3 regions of the Bradyrhizobium sp. CIR18 genome follow, and region 1 is predicted to be linked to each of the others. Evidence: predicted binding sites of a transcription regulator. Region 1 holds the regulator's gene; each other region holds the start of a gene.
What was found. The regulator PhoB, encoded in region 1, activates phosphate uptake and scavenging genes when phosphate is short. The targets are predictions, from matches to a motif close to TGTCATNNANCTGTCAT.
Positions count from the first base shown of each region.

Region 2: the regulator PhoB is predicted to act here: its motif matches at 1,730-1,746, upstream of GGD65_RS16735 (STN domain-containing protein).
Region 3: the regulator PhoB is predicted to act here: its motif matches at 1,577-1,593, upstream of GGD65_RS26800 (RNA degradosome polyphosphate kinase).

Region 1 covers NZ_JACIHF010000003.1:271,790-275,999, reverse strand. The annotation lists gene pstA (phosphate ABC transporter permease PstA) at 1-612, shown strand, start outside; gene pstB (phosphate ABC transporter ATP-binding protein PstB) at 609-1,427, shown strand; gene phoU (phosphate signaling complex protein PhoU) at 1,439-2,155, shown strand; gene phoB (phosphate regulon transcriptional regulator PhoB) at 2,179-2,886, shown strand; gene GGD65_RS14265 (GcrA family cell cycle regulator) at 3,119-3,631, opposite strand; gene GGD65_RS14260 (aspartate aminotransferase family protein) at 4,088-4,210, shown strand, end outside.
Region 2 covers NZ_JACIHF010000004.1:178,151-182,360, forward strand. The annotation lists gene GGD65_RS16730 (energy transducer TonB) at 162-887, opposite strand; gene GGD65_RS16735 (STN domain-containing protein) at 884-1,687, opposite strand; gene GGD65_RS16740 (filamentous haemagglutinin family protein) at 1,848-4,210, opposite strand, start outside.
Region 3 covers NZ_JACIHF010000010.1:24,032-28,241, reverse strand. The annotation lists gene GGD65_RS26800 (RNA degradosome polyphosphate kinase) at 1-1,503, opposite strand, end outside; gene GGD65_RS26795 (DnaA ATPase domain-containing protein) at 1,661-2,338, opposite strand; gene GGD65_RS26790 (CDP-alcohol phosphatidyltransferase family protein) at 2,431-2,973, opposite strand; gene purM (phosphoribosylformylglycinamidine cyclo-ligase) at 3,131-4,204, shown strand.

The sequences.
Region 1 (4,210 bases):
GTCGGCATCGGCGCGCCGCTCGGCCTGTTCGCCGGCACCTACCTTGCCGAATACGGCCGCAACGACAAGCTGACCTCGGTGATCCGCTTCATCAACGACATCCTGCTCTCGGCGCCTTCGATCATCATCGGCCTGTTCATCTATGGCGCGGTGGTGGTGCCGATGCGTGGCTTCTCCGCGATCGCGGGCGCGCTCGCGCTCGCCGTCATCGTGATCCCGGTCGTGCTGCGCACCACCGAGGACATGCTGCTGCTGGTGCCGAATCCCCTGCGCGAGGCGGCCTCGGCGCTCGGCCTGCCGCGCTCGCTGGTGATCAAGCGTATCGCCTATCGTGCGGCCCGGTCGGGCCTCATCACCGGCGTGCTGCTCGCCACCGCCCGCGTCGCCGGCGAGACCGCGCCGCTGCTCTTCACCGCGCTGTCGAACCAGTTCTTCAGCCTCGGCCTGAACAAGACGATGGCCAACCTGCCGGTTACCATCAACAACTTCGTCCAGAGCCCCTACGCCTATTGGAAGCAGCTCGCCTGGAGCGGCGCGCTGCTGATCACGCTCACCGTGCTTGCCCTGAACATTGGCGCGCGCATCCTCGGCGCCGAGAGGACTGCAAAATGACCGACCTGTCCGTATCCATGAGTTCCAACGCTCATCTGGCCTCGCAGCCGCTGCCGGAAGCCCCGGCCAAGGTGACGGTGCGCAATCTCAATTTCTATTACGGCGAGCACCACGCGCTGAAGAACATCAACCTGACGCTGGGCGCCAACCGCGTCACGGCGTTCATCGGCCCGTCGGGCTGCGGCAAGTCGACCCTGCTGCGCATCTTCAACCGGATGTACGATCTCTATCCGGGCCAGCGCGCCACCGGCCAGCTCATGCTGGACCAGACCAACGTCCTCGACCCCAGGCTCGACCTCAATCTGCTGCGCGCCCGGGTCGGCATGGTGTTCCAGAAGCCGACGCCATTCCCGATGACGATCTACGAGAACATCGCCTTCGGCATCCGCCTCTACGAGAAGATCTCGAAGTCCGAGATGGACGACCGCGTCGAGAAGGCGCTGCGCGGCGGCGCGCTGTGGAACGAGGTCAAGGACAAGCTCAACGCCTCCGGCCTGTCGCTCTCCGGCGGCCAGCAGCAGCGCCTGTGCATCGCCCGCACCGTCGCGGTGCGCCCTGAAGTGATTTTGTTCGACGAGCCCTGCTCGGCGCTCGATCCGATCTCGACCGCCAAGGTCGAGGAGCTGATCCAGGAACTGTCCGAGAACTACACGATCGCGATCGTCACCCACAACATGCAGCAGGCGGCGCGCGTCTCCGACAAGACCGCCTTCATGTATCTCGGCGAGCTGATCGAGTTCGACGACACCAGCAAGATCTTCACGTCGCCGAGCGACCGGCGCACGCAGGATTACATCACCGGCCGGTTCGGCTGAGGAGACGCGACATGGGTACTGAACATACCGCAAAGGCTTTCGACACCGACCTCCAGGAGCTCACCCGCCTGGTCGCCGAGATGGGCGGCATCGCCGAGCGCATGATCGTCGATTCCGTCGACGCGCTGATCCGCCGCGACGTCGCGCTCGGCCAGCGCGTCGTCACCATCGACGCCGAGCTCGACGCGCTGCAGAAGCGCATCGAGGAACGCGCGGTGCTCACCATCGCCCGCCGCCAGCCGATGGCGGTGGACCTGCGCGAGATCGTCGGCGCCATGCGCGTTGCGACCGACCTCGAGCGCATCGGCGACCTCGCCAAGAACATGGGCAAGCGCGTCGCCGCGCTGGAGACCGACTTCCATCCGCTGAAGCTGTTCCGCGGCCTGGAGCACATGACCGACCTCGTGCAGCAGCAGGTCAAGTCGGTGCTGGACGCCTATGCCGCGCATGACCTGCCGGCGGCGATGGCGGTGTGGAAGGGCGACGAGGAGGTCGACGCGATCTGCACCTCGCTGTTCCGCGAGCTCCTCACCTACATGATGGAGGATCCGCGCAACATCTCGTTCTGCATCCATCTGATGTTCTGCGCCAAGAACATCGAGCGGATCGGCGACCACGCCACCAACATCGCCGAGACCGTGTTCTACATGATCGAGGGCCAGGCGATCACCGACAAGCGGCCGAAGGGCGACATGACCACCTTCGCCACGACGGTCCCGAATACCTGAAGACTTGAAGGAGCGACGACCCGATGGGCGCACGCATTATGGTGGTTGAGGACGAGGAAGCTCTCACCGAGCTGCTTCGCTACAACCTCGAAGGCGACGGCTATGACGTCGAGACGGTCATGCGCGGCGACGACGCCGACACCCGCCTCAAGGAGCACATCCCGGACCTGATCGTGCTCGACTGGATGCTGCCGGGCCTGTCGGGCATCGAGCTGTGCCGCCGCCTGCGCACCCGCCCCGACACCAAGCAGCTCCCGATCATCATGCTCACCGCGCGCGGCGAGGAGAGCGAGCGGGTGCGGGGGCTTGCGACCGGCGCCGACGACTACATCGTCAAGCCGTTCTCGGTGCCGGAGCTTTTGGCGCGCGTGAAGGGCCTGCTGCGGCGCGCCAGTCCTGAGCGGCTCGCGACAGTGCTGGCCTATGGCGACATCGAGCTCGACCGCGACAAGCGCCGCGTGGCGCGCTCGGGCCGGCCGATCGATCTCGGCCCGACCGAATATCGCCTGCTGGAGTTCTTCCTGGAGCATCCCGGCCGCGTGTTCTCGCGCGAGCAGCTGCTCGACAGCGTCTGGGGTCGCGACATCTACATCGATGAGCGCACTGTCGACGTCCATATCGGCCGCTTGCGCAAGCTGCTCAATCTCGGCCGCGAGCAGGACCCGATCCGCACCGTCCGCGGCGCCGGCTACGCGCTCGACGACCGCTTCGCGAAGGCGGAGCAGACGTAAGGTTTGCTGGCGTTGGCTTTGGCGGGCTGCCGCCGCATTCTCCGGTGTCGTCCCTGCAAAAGCAGGGACCCATAACCACAGGCAGTGGTTTGGCGAAGACTCGGAGTGACCATCTCGCGCGACAACTGCGCCTTGTGGTTATGGATCCCCGCGTTCGCGGGGATGACACCGAGTTGGTGGAGCCGTCATCGTGTGACGGCTGCAGTCTTGACGATCAGAGAATTCCGCGAACTCAGCGCGGACCCGGCTTCGCCGGCGCGCGCCGGCGATCCGCCGCCGGCTGATACGCCACGCGCGAGTGCTGGGCGCAGTAGGGCAGGCCGGACAGTGCCTTGCCGCCGCAGAAGAAGAAATCCGGGCTCGAGGGATCGCCGACCGGCCAGTGGCAGGTCGCCTCGTTGAGCTCGAGCAGCGACAGCCGCTGGCCCATCGGCACCACGTTGTCGTAGGTGACGGGTTCAGCCTCCACCTCGACCTCGAAGGCCTGCGCCAGCGCGGTGTTGCCGCGCGCGATGGGGCGGGTCACCCGCATCATGTGCTGCGCAGGACGCGCCTTGCGCGGCCGGGGCGCTGCCGATGAAGGGCTCTTGGCGCGGCCGGACAGACCCAGCCTGTGCACTTTGCCGATCACGGCATTGCGGGTCACATTGCCGAGCTCAGCTGCGATCTGGCTGGCCGAAAGTCCGGCCTCCCAGAGCTTTTTCAGCTGCTCGACGCGATCGTCGGACCAGGTCAAAACCGTCATTGCACCCTTTCCCTCGCTACGCGCCAGCCATCCTGGGGCCTCGCAGCGATTGCCTAAGCCTTCAAAAACCCGTGCCGTCAGAATCCCTTAAGGCTCGCCGGGCGCGTGACTGACGCCCGAACGTTTACGCCGGTACAAGAGGACTCTTGGGATCAGAACCGCTGCACGAGATGTCGTATCTGACAATCCAAACGCTACAATATGGCGTGACTCCCGCGCAAGAGTCCGCCGACTCGCTTCCACATGTTCCGTGGTGAAAACCCGCAAAATCGGCACCGCAAGACTACGGATTCAGCGTTTCCTGAGGCTTTCCGGGCGGCATTGACACCCGTCTTGCCAAGCATAAGATAGTCCCGCGTGCCGCCCTTAAAAGGCGGCACGTTTCGTTTTCCGGGCCGGTCGATGGTGCGTTGCGCAATGCACGCGTCACACCGTCCGCAACATTCAAGTGACATCATGACTAACAGCGCAGCGCCGCATTTGCTCCCCGTTTTCGCCAGAGCCGACCTCGGCTTCGAGCGCGGCGAAGGCTGCTGGCTGATCGCGACCAATGGCGATCGCTATCTCGATTTCACCTCG
Region 2 (4,210 bases), on a different contig from region 1:
TTCCGGCGCAAACATTACCTACGCAACTACTGCAAAAGGTTCGGAAGGTCGTAGCGTTGCCGGGCTACACATTTATGACACAAGGCGCGAGCGACGACATCGCGTCCGGCCCGCCACTGCACGAATGCTTGTCCATCGCCCAAGCACGGACTTCATGACGGTCAAAACTCGAGCTCCAGATGAATATTGAGCCGATCCGGCAGCTCGGGCGGGATCGGCGGCAGCGGCTGGGCTCGCCGGATGGTCTCGATCGCCTCCTTGTCGAGCAGCAATTGACCCGAGCTCGTCCGAACCCAGACGCCGAGTAGCGTACCATCCCTGGCCATGGCGAACTGCGTGACGACCGTTCCTTCAAGGTGCATCGCGCGCGCCGCGTTGGGATAGCGCTGATAGCGCGAAACGTGCCGAAGCAGCGACTGCTGAAATTTGATGGCGGCGCTGCTGGCAGGTCCGCTCACGGCCGACGGCGTCGACATGACATTTGAGGGCGGAGCGTCTCCGGGCGTGAAGCTTCTCGCTTTCGGGACCGGAACGGGATCGTCGGATGGCGTCGGATTTGGATCCTTCAATGGCGTATCGGCGCTGCTGGCGACATTCTCCTTTTCCGGTTGAGAATCCGAAGCGACTGCTATCGGAACGGCATCGGGCCGCGGAAGCAGCTGAACCTGCACGATCGCAGCCGACTGTTGTCCCGGAGAGCCGGCTGGCACTTGCATCCTGATCCAGTAAACGCCACCAACGAAAAGAACGGCCGCCAGGGCGGGAATACCCAGCAGGCGATAGAACTCTCCTGATGGCGAGGCGGCATCCAGGTCGTCGTCTCGATAGGATCCAAAGACCGCCGCTCGTCCCTTCTCGTTTCCGGGGCGGACATCGCTGTCGCTCATTGCAGGGACTTCACCATGATGACGACGCGGACCGGCTGTGGCGTATTCGCTGGCGCCGGCTTGCTGATCGTCAAGCCCCGAAGCGCCGCCGACACCGCAAGATCCCGTTCATGGTCCCCGGTCGAGCGGAATAACTCGGTGCGTTCGATCGTGCGCGCGGGATCGATCCAGATATCCAGCACCGCGCGATAATTGCCATCGCGCGTCCTTGCGTTCTTTCGAAGTGCATTCTGAATGTCCATCTGCACTCTTTGGCTATAATCCTGCAATCTGGCGGCGTCGTCGGCATCGCCGGTCTGACGCACGCGCAATCTTCCCAGGAACAGGTCCGATGTTGCGAGCGGAGCCGCCGGAGGTGCATAGCCGACACCTTCTGCGCTGGGAAGAGCAAGCGTGATGGCGTCGGGACGAATATAGCGCACCTTCAGCTCCGTGCCCGCGAGCAGCAGGTTCAGCGCTTCATCGGCGGCATACGTTCCTTCAACCGCGACCGACGTTCGACCGACCGCGGAGTTGCTTTCATAGAGCACTTGAATGCCGGTGATCTGTCCATAGGCTTGCAGCGCACCAGCCAGGGACTGTGCCGGAATGCGGAATGCGATCGGCCTTTCCGCACGCGCCACCCGGTCTTCTTCCGCGGCATTGGCGCCGAGGATGACCGTCATCAGCCAGGCGGGCAATAGCACCAGCAAGCGGAACGCGGCGCGGCGACCGCCTCGAGGACCGTCGGCATCCGACGCCGCGACGCCATGCAATGTAACTGCTTTCATCGTGCTGCTCTTGTCGACCAGAAACCGCACTTCGGCTGTTTGGATCGTTGAAGCGCGGGCGATGCCTCCTCTATATCGTTTGCATGACAGTGATCTAACCGGTGCATCCGGCCGGGTGGGCCCCACCCGGCCGATCGATACGAACCGGCACGACCGGACGTCGGACCCGGATGCCTGCCCGGGCCCTGCCTTAGAGCGACGCCTTGCGCCCCAGCCGCTGCAACAGCACGGCTCGCTCGTCCTCCGTCAGGTTCTTCAACTGCTCGGCCGTGAACTCGCCATTGCCGAGCACGCGGAACATGCCGTTCGGATCGTAGCTCTGCTTGTCGGGCGCCCGCCGCTTCTCATCGTCGCCGGCGTCGGGCTGAGGAGACTGACCGCCGCCGCCACCACCACCGTACCCGAGAACTTCGACGATGATCACCGACGGCCGATCCGAAGATCCCTGCTTGGTCACGTCCTTCACGGCGTCATTTGCAGCCTTGTCCTTGGTATCGATCGCGAGCGGCGCAGTTTTGACCTCCGCCTTCGGCACTCCTTTGCTCTGGCCCGACACCTGGATGTTGTCCACGTTGACGACGAAGCGCGCCGCAATGAGGATGTCGCCGCTGACGCGGATGCCGGCGTCGCCGGCATTCACGGTACCCTGGGGAGCGATCAGGTTGACGTCACCTTCCGTCACCCCGGTGAAGCCGATGATCGTTCCGATGCCGCTTCCGGAGATATCGGCCTTCTCGATCACGCGCGTGACGGCATCGAGATCGGTCTGGATCTCCGGTGCCGACGGCACGCGCGCGGTCTTGGCGCCGCGGCCGGCGTCGATGTCGCCCTGCGTCGACCAGATGATCTCGTTGCCGCCGGCAAAGGTCAGGATACGCGAGCGGTTCACGGTGACGCTGTCGCGCGCAAAGAGGTTGATGTCGCCCGGTCCCAGTGTGACGAGGCCGAACTCCACCGGCGCCGGCTTGCCGAGCGCAGCAACTTGCAGGCCGCCACCGGGGGTCAAGACCTCGATGCTGCCGCCCGACATGGTGCGGAACTTGGCATTTCCGGTCCTGACGTCGCCCGCCCAGTCGCTGCCCGGGAACAGCGTCTCGATCGCGGCATAACCGCGATTATAACCGCCATTGCGTGGCTTACCGCTCGTGTCGGGTGTGTTCTGGTCATCGCCTGCGGCCCGTAGCTCCTGCATGTAGACCTGCCGAACGAAGCGTTCGCGCACCAGCATCGGCAGGGTCTGGAATTTGGTCCAGGCATCAAGCGGAGACAGCTTCTCGCCGGTCACGTCCTCCACGAAGGAGACGATGCCGGTGCGGGTCCTGTGCGGCCCGGAGGAACGTTGCTCGAATGCGTCGGTCAGATAGAGCGGTACCACCGTGCCGTCCGCCAACGTGGTCTTGAGATAATCGGGCATCTTCCCGATGTTTGCCGGATCGAGATAGACCGCCAGGAACGCATCATAGGATGGTTGCTTGCCCTTGAGGCCCGCCATCACGGTGATCGCCGCGCTCTGCTGAGGCAGGCCGAGGATCTGCGTGAAATCCTTTGGCCGGTTGTTGGAATCATATTCCTGATTGCCTGTGCTGAAGATCGCCAATTCCGGCGCGTATACGTCACGGCCCGCGCTCACCTGCATTGCGCCCGGTCCCTGGACAAAGATCGAGCCTCGCACCGGGCCGCCGATGATGTCGTTGCCGGCCTCGAGTAACGACACGTCGGTCGGATGAACGTTGCGCAGTGAGTAGTTGATGTTGCGGATATCCGTGCCGGCACGGAACCAGGTCTGCTCGTTGGCCATGACGCCGGCCGTGAGGATCGAGCCGCTCTGGGTTATTAGCGTTCCAACGATCGATCCGTTCAAGGCATAGACACGGCTCGGCTCGTAGTCTGCCTCGTTCGGCAGATGGTCGGGATTGCGAAGGTTGTACAGATGCAGCGTGTGGCCGGCGATATTGCTGGCCGGCGCGGAGAAGGGATTGACCAGGACGTTGTGGAGCCCGCTCAGGGTGTCCGGCGAGGAACCGCCGAGGTTGACCGGAGAGGAAACGGTGCCTCCCACAGGCTCGAACGGTGACGGAATCATCTCAAGCGCAGCGCGGGACATGACGATTTCGCCGACGAGGACGTCGTTTGCGGCGAGAAGCCGCAGCTCCGGATTTCTGCTCGGCATCGTGTACAGCGTGCTGTTCAGCACGGAGCCGTTCAGCGCCGTGACGCGCGTTTTCGACGGATAGATATTTGCGGCCAACGAGTTCACATTCGCAAACACCTGCAAGGCCGGCGTCGTTATGTCCTTGGACAGATATGTCGCCTGCCCGACCAGGATCACGTCTCCGCCCGTCGATGTCAGGTTGAGCGCGGTGCGCTCGCTTTGACTGCTCATGAACGTCAGTTCGTGGGACATCCCCTTGCCGACCAGAAGCGGATCGAGGACCGTTTGCAGCCGCAGGTCGCCTGCGGTTCGCACGTCCAGGGTTGCGTCACCGAGCGACAGGATCGGGGCGATCGGATAGGTGACGATTTGCGTCCCTACCAGCGCCTTGACATCGCGCC
Region 3 (4,210 bases), on a different contig from region 1:
CGCGGCATCGCGGCCGATGGTCGGATCGGAGGTGAAGTAGGAGAGGTCGGTGTAGATGCGCGCGGTGACCGGATGATAATTGCCGGTGCCGGTATGGACGTAAGTCGTGAGGCTGCCGCCCTCGCGACGCACCACCATCGAGAGTTTTGCGTGCGTCTTCAGTTCGAGGAAGCCGTAGACGACCTGCACGCCGGCGCGTTCGAGATCGCGTGCCCAGCGGATGTTGGCTTCCTCGTCGAAGCGCGCCTTCAGCTCGATCAGCGCGGTGACGGATTTGCCGGCCTCGGCGGCTTCCGCCAGCGCGCGCACGATCGGCGAGTTGTTGGAGGTGCGGTAGAGCGTCTGCTTGATCGCGACGACATCGGGGTCGCGCGTCGCCTGCTGCAGGAACTGCACCACCACGTCGAAGGATTCGTAGGGGTGATGGACGACGAGGTCCTTCTGCCGGATCGCGGCGAAGATGTCGCCGCCATGCTCGCGCACGCGCTCGGGATGACGCGGCACGTAAGGGGTGAATTCGAGGTCGGGCCGATCGAGGCGCGTGAGCTGCGAGAGCTCGTTCATCGCCTGCACGCCGTCGACCAGGAACACCTCGTCGTCGGCGGCCGACAGCGCGTGCTGCACGAAGCTGCGCAGCTCCTCCGGCATCTTGGCATCGATCTCGAGTCGGATCACCGACCCGCGGCGGCGGCGCTTCAGCGCGGTCTCGAACAGGCGGACGAGGTCTTCGGCCTCTTCCTCGATTTCGAGCTCGGAGTCGCGGATGATGCGGAAGGCGCCTTGGCCGTGCAGATTGTAGCCGGGGAACAGGCGGTTGATGAACAGGGCGGTCGCCTGCTCCAGCGAGATCAGCCGGACCACCTTGCCGTCGGCCGGCAGGCGGATGAAGCGGTCGATCTTGCCGGGCATGCGGATCAACGCGTTCATCTGCTTGCCGTCGGCGGCGCGCGTGAGCTGGAGCGCGATGGTGAAGCCGAGGCTCGGGATGAACGGGAAGGGGTGGGCCGGGTCGATCGCCAGCGGCGTCAGCAGCGGGAACACGTTGCTGAGGAAATAGTCCTCGATCCAGGTCCGTTCCGCCTTGGTGACGTCCTTGCCGTCGACCAGGACGATGCCGACATCGGCCAGAGTGCCGCGCAAATCGCGCCAGATCGCCTGCTGGTCGGAGGCGAGTTCGGAGACGGTGCGGTTGATCAGGGCGAGCTGCTCGGATGGCGTCAGGCCGTCGGGGCTGCGTTCGGCAATGCCCTCGCGCACCTGCGCCTTGATTCCGGCGACGCGAACCATGAAGAACTCGTCGAGGTTATTTGCGGAAATCGACAGGAATCGCACCCGCTCCAGCATGGGATGGCTGGGATTGACCGATTCCTCCAGGACGCGGCGGTTGAAATGCAGCCAGGAAAGCTCGCGGTTGATGAATCGCTCGGGACTCGATGCGATCGCCGGCAGGCTCTCGGTCTCTGGGGCTTTTTCTTTAGTTTCAACAGCTTGCGCAGAGTCCATCAGAAGTCGGTCCATCCAGTTCGCCCCAATTTGCGACTTATGCGCAAAACCGGCCGGAGCATGTGTTAGAGCGATGACGTTTCGATGACATTGATGTTCCGCCGCTTCGCCGCGTCAAGCGGGCTCGCGTAGGCCTTGGGCGCGGCCGCGTGGCCGATCAAGCGTCCCGCAGCAGCTCGGCGGCCAGCGCCCGGGTGACCGGGCGGCCAAGTCGCAGGGCTTCGCTGTCGAGCAATTCCACGGCTTGGCGGGCGGCGGCCGAGGACCGCTCCAGGCGCGTGGCGAGGTAGCCGACTACGCTCTCGTCCACGGTGAGCTGGCGGTCGGCGCAGAATTTGACGATCAGGCCGCGGAAGAGCTGGTCGTCGGGCGGCAGCAGCGCGACCACCGGAACGGCGCGCAGACGCGAGCGCAGGTCGCGAAGCTCGATCTCCAGCGAGGCCGGCACCTCGCGTCCGGTGAACAGAACGTAGGCGCCATCCTCGCGGGCGAGGTTCATCAGGTGGAAGAGGGCGCGTTCGTCAAATTCCCTGGCCTTGAGATCCTCGACCACGAGCGCACCGGTGGCGAGCGTGCCCGGAACGCCCGCAGCGGTCAGCGCATTGGCCGTGGTGGAGCGGGCGCCGGCCTCCTCGGCCCAGATCGCGGCGAGATGGCTCTTGCCGCTTCCTTCCGGGCCGGCCAGCCACATGATCCGGTTCGGCCATTCCGGCCAGCTGTCGATCAGGCCGAGACCGGCTGCATTGGCCGGTCCCTCGAGGAAATTGTCCCGGCTGAGGCTCTCCGCATGCGGAAGCGAAAACGCCAATTGTCGGGGGTGAACGCGGCCTGGCACGCTTGCTTTGCTCCATGCCGGCGCGCCGGCGTCATTTGAAGAGGTCGGACGTATCGAGCGGGAGTTGGCCTTTTACGGGGCCGCATCCCCTCTCATTTGGCCTCGATCGTACTCATGTGCCGCAGCCACTCGACCAGATAGAGCGACACGGAGGAGAGCGTGAAGACCGTGACGAGGCCCATCAGGATGATATCATACGGGGCCGGCTTGAAGCCGAAGGCAAGCGCCGCCAGCACGAGCGCCGCGAACGCCACTTGTGCCACCGTGTTGAGCTTGGACACTTTCGACGGCTTCATCTCGACGGGCCGGTCGAACAGCCAGGACACGATCACGGCGGCGACGATCATGATGTCGCGCGAGACCACCAGGATCACGATCCAGCGCGGAATTGCGCCCCAGATGCCGAGCGCCATGTAGATCGAGACGAGCAGCGCCTTGTCCGCGAGCGGGTCGAGCAGGGCGCCGAGCTCGCTCGTCATGTTGAAGCGCTTGGCCAGGAAGCCGTCCACGGCGTCGCTGATACCGGCGATCAGGAAGACGGCGAACGCGACCTCCATTTGGCTCGACACGATGGCCCAGACGATGATCGGGACCAGCATGATGCGGCCCAGGGTAATGATGTTCGGAATACTCACGAAAGCGCTTCCCGGCACCCGGTCTGACCTCGAATCCGGCCTCTCGGGAGGCTGAACCGGTTGATATCTCTACATAGTATACGGCGGTGCGCCATGCGAGCCATTGCGCGTCCCCGGAATTCGACGTAACCAGCCGCGAACCCACTGGAAATCGGGCATGACCGACCGCAAAAACGGCCTCACTTACGCCGATTCAGGCGTCGATATCGATGCGGGCAACCGCTTGGTCGACCTGATCAAGCCGATGGTGCGCGCCACCGCACGGCCGGGCGCCGACGCCGAGATCGGCGGTTTCGGCGGCCTGTTCGACCTCAAGGCGGCCGGTTTCAAGGATCCGGTCCTCGTGGCCGCGACCGACGGCGTCGGCACCAAGGTCAAGATCGCGATCGAGACCGGCCTGCATGGCGGGATCGGCATCGACCTCGTCGCCATGAGCGTCAACGACCTCGTGGTGCAGGGCGCCGAGCCGCTGTTCTTCCTGGACTATTTCGCTTGCGGCAAGCTCGATCCGGAGGCGACGGCTTCGATCGTCGCAGGCGTCGCCGAAGGCTGCCGCGAATCCGGCTGCGCCCTGATCGGCGGCGAGACCGCCGAGATGCCTGGCCTGTACAAGGACGGCGATTACGACCTCGGCGGGTTTGCCGTCGGTGCCGCGGAGCGGGGCACGCTGCTGCCGCGCAAGGACATCGCCGCTGGCGACGCCGTGATTGGCCTCGCCTCATCGGGGGTGCATTCGAACGGCTTCTCGCTGGTGCGCAAGATCGTGGAACAATCGGGCCTCGGCTTCGAGGCGCCGGCGCCGTTCGCCCCGGTCATGACCCTTGGCGGCGCGCTGCTGACGCCGACGAAGCTCTACGTCAAATCCTGCCTGCGCGCGATCCGCGAGACCGGCGCGGTGAAGGGCCTTGCCCACATCACCGGCGGCGGCTTCACCGACAACATTCCGCGCGTGCTGCCGAGCAACCTCGGCGTCGGCATCGATCTGGCCCGCCTGCCGGTGCTGCCGGTGTTCAAATGGCTGGCGGCGCAGGCCGGCATCGCCGAGCTGGAGATGCTGCGCACCTTCAACTGCGGCATCGGCATGATCGCGATCGTCGAGCCCGACAAGGTCGACGAGGTCGTGCAGGTCTTCACCGACGCCGGCGAGACCGTGGCGCAGCTCGGCACCGTGATTCCGGCCGAGGGCGAGCACCGCGTCGTCTATAACGGCCATCTCGACATGGCGCTGTGATGACTG